3 regions of the Pseudomonas sp. MDT1-16 genome follow, and region 3 is predicted to be linked to each of the others. Evidence: predicted binding sites of a transcription regulator. Region 3 holds the regulator's gene; each other region holds the start of a gene.
What was found. The regulator sigma-54, encoded in region 3, starts transcription at its own class of promoters, with help from an activator protein. The targets are predictions, from matches to a motif close to ANTGGCATNNANNTTGCTNT.
Positions count from the first base shown of each region.

Region 1: a site for sigma-54 is predicted at 1,676-1,695, ahead of ACYZT3_RS25125 (pilin). Genes of this name have one in related genera too.
Region 2: a site for sigma-54 is predicted at 1,255-1,274, ahead of glnK (P-II family nitrogen regulator). Genes of this name have one in related genera too.

Region 1 covers NZ_CM142717.1:5,441,314-5,444,590, reverse strand. Annotated here, with positions in the region: gene pilB (type IV-A pilus assembly ATPase PilB) at 1-1,517, opposite strand, end outside; gene ACYZT3_RS25125 (pilin) at 1,742-2,158, shown strand; partial or broken gene ACYZT3_RS25120 (group II intron maturase-specific domain-containing protein) at 2,525-2,830, shown strand; gene ACYZT3_RS25115 (BON domain-containing protein) at 3,163-3,277, shown strand, end outside.
Region 2 covers NZ_CM142717.1:6,216,387-6,219,663, reverse strand. Annotated here, with positions in the region: gene ACYZT3_RS28850 (BRO-N domain-containing protein) at 1-360, opposite strand, end outside; gene ACYZT3_RS28845 (accessory factor UbiK family protein) at 802-1,062, opposite strand; gene glnK (P-II family nitrogen regulator) at 1,483-1,821, shown strand; gene ACYZT3_RS28835 (ammonium transporter) at 1,857-3,194, shown strand.
Region 3 covers NZ_CM142717.1:1,245,667-1,248,943, reverse strand. Annotated here, with positions in the region: gene lptB (LPS export ABC transporter ATP-binding protein) at 1-651, shown strand, start outside; gene ACYZT3_RS05510 (RNA polymerase factor sigma-54) at 835-2,328, shown strand; gene hpf (ribosome hibernation-promoting factor, HPF/YfiA family) at 2,402-2,710, shown strand; gene ptsN (PTS IIA-like nitrogen regulatory protein PtsN) at 2,723-3,187, shown strand; gene rapZ (RNase adapter RapZ) at 3,190-3,277, shown strand, end outside.

The sequences.
Region 1 (3,277 bases), 2.0 Mb from region 3:
CCGACTCGGCCTTTGTAACCGTTGTTGCAGTGATCGCAACCGACTGGCTCATAGATCGTGAATGAGCCGATGCGTTCCTCGGGGAAGCCTTCCTTGAGTAGCGCCTCACGGGGAATCTCGATGGATTTCTTGCAATGGCTGCACAGCTTGCGTGCCAGGCGCTGGGCAATGATCAGGCTGATCGAGGTAGCAATGTTGAACCCCTGAATGCCCATGTTGTGCAAGCGAGTCAGGGTTTCGGCGGCGCTGTTGGTGTGCAGAGTCGACAGCACCAGGTGACCGGTCTGGGCGGCTTTGATGGCGATTTCGGCGGTTTCGAGGTCGCGTATCTCGCCCACCATGATCACGTCCGGGTCCTGTCGCAGAAATGAGCGCAGCGCCTGGGCGAAGTCCATTCCCTGTTTGGGATTGACGTTGACCTGATTGATGCCTTCCATGTTGATCTCCACCGGGTCTTCGGCGGTGGAGATGTTGATGTCCACGGTATTGAGAATGTTCAGCCCGGTGTACAGCGACACGGTTTTGCCCGAGCCGGTGGGCCCGGTCACCAGAATCATCCCCTGTGGCTGCTTGAGGGCGGCCATGTACAGGTCTTTCTGATCGGGCTCATAGCCGAGGGCATCGATGCCCATTTGAGCGCTGGACGGGTCGAGGATCCGGATCACCACTTTCTCGCCCCATAGGGTCGGCAGGGTGTTGACCCGGAAGTCTATGGATTTGCTCCTGGACAGGCGCATCTTGATCCGCCCGTCCTGGGGCCGGCGCCGTTCCGAGATGTCGAGGCGGGCCATGACTTTCAGCCGCGCGGCGATGCGATTGGCCAGTTGAATCGGTGGTTTGGCGACTTCACGCAAAATACCGTCGGTACGCATCCGAACGCGGTAGGTTTTTTCATAGGGTTCGAAATGCAGGTCGGAAGAACCGCTTTTGATCGCGTCCAGCAACATTTTGTGGACGAAGCGCACCACCGGCGCGTCATCGGCATCCTGGCCGGCGATGGCGTCCTGTTTGTTGTCATCGATCGACTCGATGTCCACACCATCAAGGTCGACATCGGCCATGTCTTCCAAGCCGGTGCCTGGGGTATCGAAGAACTTTTCGATGGCGTCGCTGAGTTTATCCTCCTCCACCAGGATGGTTTCAGTGTTCAGCCCGGTGCTGAACTGGATGTCATTGATGGCTTGATGATTGGTCGGGTCGGAAACGCCCACGAACAACCTGTTGCCGCGCCGCCAGAGGGGCAGGGCGCGGTGCTGGCGGATCAGTTTCTCGCTGACCAGACCCTTTGGTTGGGTGTCATTGTCCAGGCAGTTGAGGTCGAGTAAGGTCATGCCGAAGTGTTCCGACGCGATCTCGGCGACCTGGCGGCTTTTCACCAGCTTGTTCTGCACCAGGTAGCTGACCAGGGAGGTGTGATTGCGTTGGGCTTGCTGATACGCCTGTTGCGCGCTTTTGTCAGTGAGCAGCTCGGCCAGGACCAATTGCTTGGCCAGACCGCTAAGGGCGATGTCATTCATTGGGATACCGGACGCAGACAGTTCATGACTTATAGCCTAGTCAAGCGGAGGAACCAAACCAGCGACGTTCAGGTGACAAAAAGTGTCAGATAGTGCGGATTCTGGGGGTAGGAAAGGAGTGTGTGACGCTCGCACGCCCCCCAACACGGGGCGAAGGGCTTGGCATGGGCTGTGCTGCGACTAGTTCAGATCATGAGATTTCGACTCATGCACGGAGCTTGTCTATGAATACTCAAAAAGGTTTTACTCTGATCGAGCTGTTGATCGTGGTGGCGATCATCGGGATTCTGGCGACGTTTGCGCTGCCGCAATATTCCAAGTACCAGGCGCGGGCCAAAGTCACGGCGGGTATTGCCGAAATTTCGGCGCTGAAAGTGCCTTATGAAGATGTCATTAACGCAGGGGCCGCCGATCCGACCATTGCCAACGTCAATGCGACTGTTGCTGCTACTCAGAACTGCAACCTTACGGTGACGGGGACTGTTGCCGCGGGGACCGGAACCATTGTATGTACGCTGATCAATGCCCCGGCACCTGTACTGGGCAAGACCGTTACCCTTTCTCGTAGCGCGACTGCCGGTTGGACTTGCGTAACCAATGCCGCCAAGGATTATTCGACTACTGGCTGCCCAGGCGTTTGATTTAGCGCCGGCTGCACCCTACCTCGCCTTAATGGCGGGGTATTTTTTTGGTGCGCCAGGCATGGCGCGTTGCGCGCAAGCGCAACCAGCTGGGCTGTGGTGGCCACGCTGGTGACCTGGAGGTGAAAGTCCTCTACACACCCGGCAAGGGGAAGTGTTAGCCAGAGGCAAGGGTGTCGCGGGTGACTGCGAATCTGAAGGAAGCCCGAGGCAAAATGCTGGCCTGACGAACAGGAAGCGGATAGAGGCGGCGCAGCGGGGTAAGACGGCCAAAATCTTCAAAGTCCAGTACTTGCACGGAACGCTACGTCGTAGATCCGACAGGCATAAGCAGGTAGGTCGCGCGAATTACCCTGGGAGATGGGTGGTTGGGCGGGCTACTTCAAGCTGAGCCAAAGCAAACGGCCACTTGAGGAACTGGACGGCTGGGTGCGTCACAAGCTTCGTTGTGTCGTCTGGCGTCAATGGAAGCGGCCCTCTACGAGGGCGCGCAACTTGATACGCTTGGGACTTAATGAGGCGCGGGCGTGTAAATCGGCAGTCAATGGCCGAGGCCCATGGTGGAACTCGGGAGCGCCTCATATGAATCAGGCGCTGCCGAAGAAGCTGTGGGACCGACTCGGGCTGGTCTCGATACTGGATACGATAAATCGGCTTAGCTGTGTAACCTGAACCGCCGTATACGGAACCGTACGTACGGTGGTGTGAGAGGACGGCGGATGTAAATCCGCCTCCTACTCGATTCTGGAATTTGATGGTCATCACGCCGGCAAGAAAATCCCGACAATTCATGGCTTTAGGCCTGCGTTAAAACCCGCAACTTGCATGTCGATAACAGCGAGGTCATGCAATTTGCATGATTCCGAAAATTGGTCATTCTACTAAGCTGATGATTTATAAGGATTTATTTCCTGTCTCAAAGTTGGCACAGCGTTCGCAATATCTCCAGTAACCCTGCTGACAAGACACGCAGCAGACTTTATAGAAAAACAGGAGTTACTCGTATGAAGAAGTTCGCTATCGCTGCCGCTACTGCTACCGCGCTGACCCTGACCATGGCCAACGCTGCATTTGCTCAGACCCAGGCTACCCAGTCACCCATGGTTCTGGCCGCCGGTG
Region 2 (3,277 bases), 1.3 Mb from region 3:
CAGGCTCAGGATCGGGCGTTCGGTTGACGTTGGCTGTTGGGCATCTCTGAGGGCTGGCACTACGTCGTGGGTCAGCCATTCGCGCAGGCCTCGGTGTTCGGGGCAGTAGTGGTAGACCAGTAATGCATAGACGCCGGATTCGCTGATCAGCAGTGTGTCTTCTACCGTGCCGTGGATGAGCATTCGCACAGATTGGCGCTGGTCGGAATCGAGTTTGCGTAGTGCTCGTTCGTCGAGGAATAGTCTGAGCAATCGGCCGAGGTCGCGTGCGCTGAACCAGGCCTGGTTTTCCAGGAGGAGGGCGTGGAGGTGGAGTTTGTGGCGGGTGAAGGTGTGTGGGATCAGATAGTTGTCGTCCATAGAGCATCACTCAAACTCGCATTAAGGAAACTGCCGCTGATCGTCGCCAAACGAAAAGGGTGGCAGCTGTGCGCGGGTTGGCGAACCGGTGCATGCGAAAAACCGGCAGACCCGAAGGTCTCCCACGCCCAGCCGCCATAATTCGAGAGGGGAATAATGCCCAGAGTCGAACGTGGTTGCGGTGCGTCACATGCTATCCGGGTCGCCAAACCCAGTGCTGAACATTCAGCATTGGGTGAGCTTAGGAACCGGGGCTTTGTGGCGCAATCGGACGACGGTGTGATCTTTGTAGGACGTTGCCGAGATAGTGGCGGGGCGGAAGATCAAAAGATCGCAGCCTTCGGCAGCTCCTACAGGAGTGGTCGGTCCAGTGTGGGATGGCTGGAAGACTGAGGCGACCCTTATCGCGAGCAAGCTCGCTCCCACAGTTGATCGGAGGTGTTATTCGGTCGGCGGATTGAGCTTTGCTTCCAGCTCCGCCACTTTCGCCTCAAGACTTTCCAACCGTGCCCGCGTCCGTGCCAGCACGACCATCTGGCTATCGAATTCTTCCCGGCTCACCAGTTCCAGCTTGCTGAAGCCGCTCTGCAACAGGGCCTTGAACTGGCTTTCTATTTCGCTTTTCGGCAGTGGGGTGTCGCCGCTGAAGAGGCGGGAGGCGGTGCCGCTCAGGGCATCGAGGAAGTCTTTGGGTGCGAGCATGGGAAATGTCCTGTCAACAATGGCGGGCAGTGTATCACGCACTGTCTATAGTCAATCTCGCAGTCAGGGCTGCACGCTTTTCGCGCATGCGGCCGGACGGCAATGCACTGTTGTTGTGCGTATCAGTCGGGTCATTGCAGCGAAGTAGCTTGCGGCAGCGGCCAAGGGCTTGAAATCAGTGGGTTTTGGCGAGATGGCAAGCTTTCTGCTTAGTCGGTAGTGACCCATGCACTGATGCAGTCGCTGTGACGAATGCAGTGCGCCAAGCGGAACGGGGGAAAGTGTTTCGTGCGGAGTGGTTAGCAGGCGTCGGACGGGCAGGTAAGGCCGACGATGCGTTACAAAGCCAGGCACTGCGCTTAGACTTGAGTCGGGTTTGTTTTCCTGGGGCAAGTCCACCAAATTCGGGAGAGAGTTTTCATGAAGCTAGTCACTGCCATCATCAAGCCGTTCAAACTGGACGACGTACGCGAGTCGCTGTCCGAGATCGGCGTGCAGGGCATTACCGTTACTGAAGTCAAAGGCTTCGGTCGGCAGAAGGGTCACACCGAGCTGTATCGCGGCGCGGAATACGTGGTCGATTTCCTGCCAAAGGTGAAGATCGACGTCGCCATTGACGACAAGGATCTTGACCGGGTTATCGAGGCGATAACCAAGGCTGCCAACACCGGCAAGATCGGTGACGGCAAGATCTTCGTGGTCAATCTGGAACAGGCGATTCGCATCCGTACCGGCGAAACCGATACCGACGCAATCTAAGCCGCCACACACCCAACGCCCCAGGAGAAAACAAAATGACTCTGCGTAAATTCGCAGGGCTAGGAGCCCTGTTGTCCCTCGTAATGCCCAGCCTGGCTATGGCGGCAGACGAAGTGGCGGCCCCAGTCCTCAACTCCGGCGACACCGCCTGGATGATGACCTCGACAGCCCTCGTGCTGTTCATGACCATTCCCGGCCTCGCGCTGTTCTACGGCGGCATGGTTCGCTCCAAAAACATTCTTTCCGTGATGATGCAGTGCTTCGCCATTACCGGTCTGATCAGCATTCTGTGGGTCATTTATGGCTACAGCATCGCGTTCGACACCACCGGCATGGAACAGGGCGTCGTCAACTTCAACTCATTCTTCGGCGGCATGGGCAAGGCATTCCTCGCCGGTGTCACGCCATCGAGCCTGACCGGTCCCGCGGCGCTGTTCCCTGAGGCGGTGTTCATCACCTTCCAGATGACCTTCGCCATCATCACCCCTGCGCTGATCGTCGGTGCCTTCGCCGAGCGGATGAAGTTCTCCGCGATGCTGATCTTCATGGGCGTCTGGTTCACCCTGGTTTATGCACCAATCGCGCACATGGTCTGGTCCGGTAACGGCGGCCTGATGTGGGACTGGGGCGTGCTGGACTTCGCCGGCGGCACCGTGGTGCACATCAACGCCGGTGTAGCCGGTCTGATTGCCTGCCTGGTACTGGGCAAACGCAAAGGCTTCCCGACCACTCCGATGGCGCCGCACAACCTCGGTTACACCCTGATGGGTGCTGCAATGTTGTGGGTTGGTTGGTTCGGCTTCAACGCCGGTTCCGCTGCTGCGGCCAACGGCACTGCCGGTATGGCGATGCTGGTGACCCAGATCGCAACCGCCGCCGCTGCATTGGGCTGGATGTTCGCCGAGTGGATCACTCACGGCAAACCAAGTGCTCTGGGTATCGCTTCGGGTGTTGTGGCCGGTCTGGTTGCAATCACACCAGCCGCTGGCACCGTAGGCCCGATGGGTGCTCTGGTCATCGGCCTGGCAGCCGGCGTGGTGTGCTTCTTCTGCGCCACCACCCTGAAACGCAAACTCGGTTATGACGACTCCCTGGACGCCTTCGGTGTGCACGGCATCGGCGGTATCCTCGGTGCGATCCTGACCGGTGTCTTCGCTGCACCGGCCCTGGGTGGCTTCGGCACTGTCACCGACATCGGTGCACAAGTCTGGATTCAGTTGAAAGGCGTGGGCTTCACGGTGATTTACACCGCGATCGTCACCTACATCATTCTCAAGGTCCTGGACGCCGTCATGGGTCTACGCATCACTGAGGAAGAAGAGGCGGTCGGCATCGATTTGGCGCTTCACAACGAACGCGGCTACAACTTGTAAGTACGCGCACAAAAAACTTGCCCGGCTTGCCGGGCATTTTTTTGTCTGGAGTTTGTCAGTGAAGGAACTGCTGAAAGGTTTTT
Region 3 (3,277 bases):
ATCGACAGCGGTCAGATCGTCGGCCTGCTAGGCCCCAATGGCGCCGGCAAGACCACCTGCTTCTACATGATTGTCGGTCTGGTACAAGCCGATCAGGGCCGCGTACTGATTGACGATCTGGATGTCAGCCACCAGCCTATGCACGGTCGTGCAAAGGCCGGTATCGGCTATCTTCCGCAAGAAGCATCGATCTTCCGCAAACTCTCGGTAGCTGACAACATCATGGCAATCCTCGAGACCCGCAAGGAGCTCGACAAGACCGGTCGTCGCAAAGAGCTGGAAAGCCTGCTGCAGGAATTCCACATCAGCCACATCCGCGACAACCTCGGCATGAGTCTGTCCGGGGGTGAACGCCGCCGTGTGGAAATCGCCAGGGCACTGGCCACCAACCCGAAATTCATCCTCCTCGACGAACCATTCGCCGGCGTGGACCCGATTTCGGTGGGCGACATCAAGCAGATCATCTATCACCTCAAGGCCAAGGGCATTGGTGTGCTGATCACTGACCACAACGTTCGTGAAACCCTGGATATCTGCGAAACCGCCTACATCGTCAACGATGGCCAGCTGATAGCTGAAGGTGACTCTGCCACCATCCTGGCCAACGATCTGGTCAAGGAAGTGTACCTGGGCCATGAATTCCGCCTGTAAGCACTAAGGTGCCTGGCTAGTCGACCGAACGCTTGTCTCGATAAAAATGAATACTTTTTTATTGTTACAGCGCTCTAGGCAAACGTTGCAGTTTCAGGCATATAATTTGCTTATGTTTGGCGCTCCGGCGCCCTGTAGTGGATGGCGCATGTGCGCCGGCGAATAAGGTGTTAAGCCCCTGCCATGAAACCATCGCTAGTCTTGAGAATGGGCCAGCAGCTGACGATGACACCGCAGCTGCAACAGGCCATCCGCCTGCTCCAATTGTCGACCCTGGACCTGCAACAGGAAATCCAGGAGGCCCTGGAGTCCAATCCGATGCTCGAACGCCAGGAAGAAGGCGACGACTTCGATAACGCCGACCCCTTGGCCGACAAAGCGGAACAGCCACCCAACGCCGATGTTTCGGAACCCTCCTACCAGGAAACCGCCCCGACGGTGGACAACCTCGAGGAAGGTGACTGGAACGAGCGCATTCCCAACGAGCTGCCTGTCGACACCGCGTGGGAAGACGTCTACCAGACCAGCGCCAGCAGCCTGCCGAGTAACGATGACGACGAGTGGGATTTCACCACCCGTACATCGGCCGGCGAAAGCCTGCAAAGCCACCTGCTGTGGCAACTGAACCTGGCACCGATGTCCGACACTGATCGCCTGATTGCCGTGACCCTGATCGACTGCATCAACAATCAGGGCTACCTGGACGAAACCCTCGAGGAGATTCTCGAAGCCTTCGATCCGGAACTGGACATCGAACTGGACGAAATCGAAGCCGTCCTGCACCGCATCCAGCAATTCGAACCCGCTGGCATCGGCGCCCGCAACCTGGGCGAATGCCTGCTGCTGCAATTGCGTCAGTTGTCCGCCAAGACCCCTTGGCTGGTGGAGGCCAAACGCCTGGTCACCGATTACATCGACCTGCTCGGCAGCCGCGATTACAGCCAGCTGATGCGTCGCATGAAGCTCAAGGAAGATGAACTGCGCCAAGTGATTGAACTGGTCCAGAGCCTCAACCCGCGCCCAGGCTCGCAGATCGAGTCCAGCGAAGCCGAATACGTCGTTCCCGACGTGATCGTACGCAAGGACAACGAGCGCTGGCTGGTGGAACTGAACCAGGAATCCGTGCCACGACTGCGGGTCAATGCTCAATACGCCGGTTTCGTGCGCCGCGCCGACACCAGCGCCGACAACACCTTCATGCGCAATCAGTTGCAAGAGGCCCGCTGGTTCATCAAGAGCCTGCAAAGCCGCAACGAAACCCTGATGAAAGTAGCCACTCAGATCGTCGAGCATCAGCGCGGCTTTCTTGAATACGGTGACGAAGCCATGAAACCGCTGGTCCTGCATGACATCGCCGAAGCGGTGGGCATGCACGAATCGACGATTTCTCGGGTGACCACGCAGAAATTCATGCATACCCCACGGGGCATATATGAACTGAAATACTTTTTCTCCAGTCACGTCAGCACCTCTGAGGGCGGTGAATGCTCGTCTACGGCGATCCGCGCGATCATCAAAAAACTGGTTGCCGCGGAAAATCAGAAAAAGCCGTTGAGTGACAGCAAGATCGCTGGTTTACTGGAGGCACAAGGCATTCAGGTGGCTCGCCGCACCGTCGCCAAGTACCGCGAATCCCTCGGGATCGCGCCTTCGAGCGAACGCAAGCGGTTGATGTAGAGCCACGCCACAGCGTTCCAGTGGCAGGCATTTCTGCCTGCCGCTTTATGCACTGGCAACGAAGGAGAGCTGTATGCAAGTCAACATCAGTGGACACCAACTGGAAGTGACCGAACCTCTTCGCACCTACATCGGCGAAAAACTCGAACGATTAGAGAGGCATTTCGACAAGATCACCAACGTGCAAGTCACGATGACGGTCGAAAAGCTCAAGCAGAAAATCGAAGCCACGCTGCATATTCCCGGCAATGAAGTGGTCGCAAATGCGGAGCATACCGACATGTACGCGGCGATCGACGCACTGACCGACAAGCTGGATAAACAACTCAAAAAGCATAAGGAAAAGACCCAAAGCCTCCTCCAGGGCGCGACCGGTCGTTAACACTCCCAACCCATGATCCGACTTGAAAGCATCCTGACCCCCGGCCGTTCCCTCGTGAACGTGCCGGGCGGCAGTAAAAAGAAAGCCCTCGAGCAAATTGCCAACCTTATCCACCGCGAAGTGCCGGATCTGGCGATGCAGGATGTCTTCGAGAGTCTGGTCGCCCGTGAAAAACTCGGTTCCACCGGTTTTGGCAACGGCATCGCCATCCCTCACTGTCGCCTGAAGGGCTGCAACTCGCCCATCAGTGCCTTGATGCACCTCGACGCCCCCATCGATTTCGACGCCATCGACGGTGCCCCGGTTGACCTGCTGTTCGTTCTGCTGGTCCCGCAAGCTGCCACCGATGCGCACCTGGAGCTACTGCGCCAGATCGCCAGCATGCTCGATCGCAAGGAAGTGCGCGAAAAACTGCGCAGCGCCCCGAGCAATGAAGCCTTGTATCAGGTTGTCCTGGACGAGCAAAACGGTCAGTAATCATGCGCTTGATCATCGTCAGTGGCCGCTCCGGCTCAGGTAAAAGTACCGCGCTCGATGTTCTCGAGGACAACGGCTACTACTGCATCG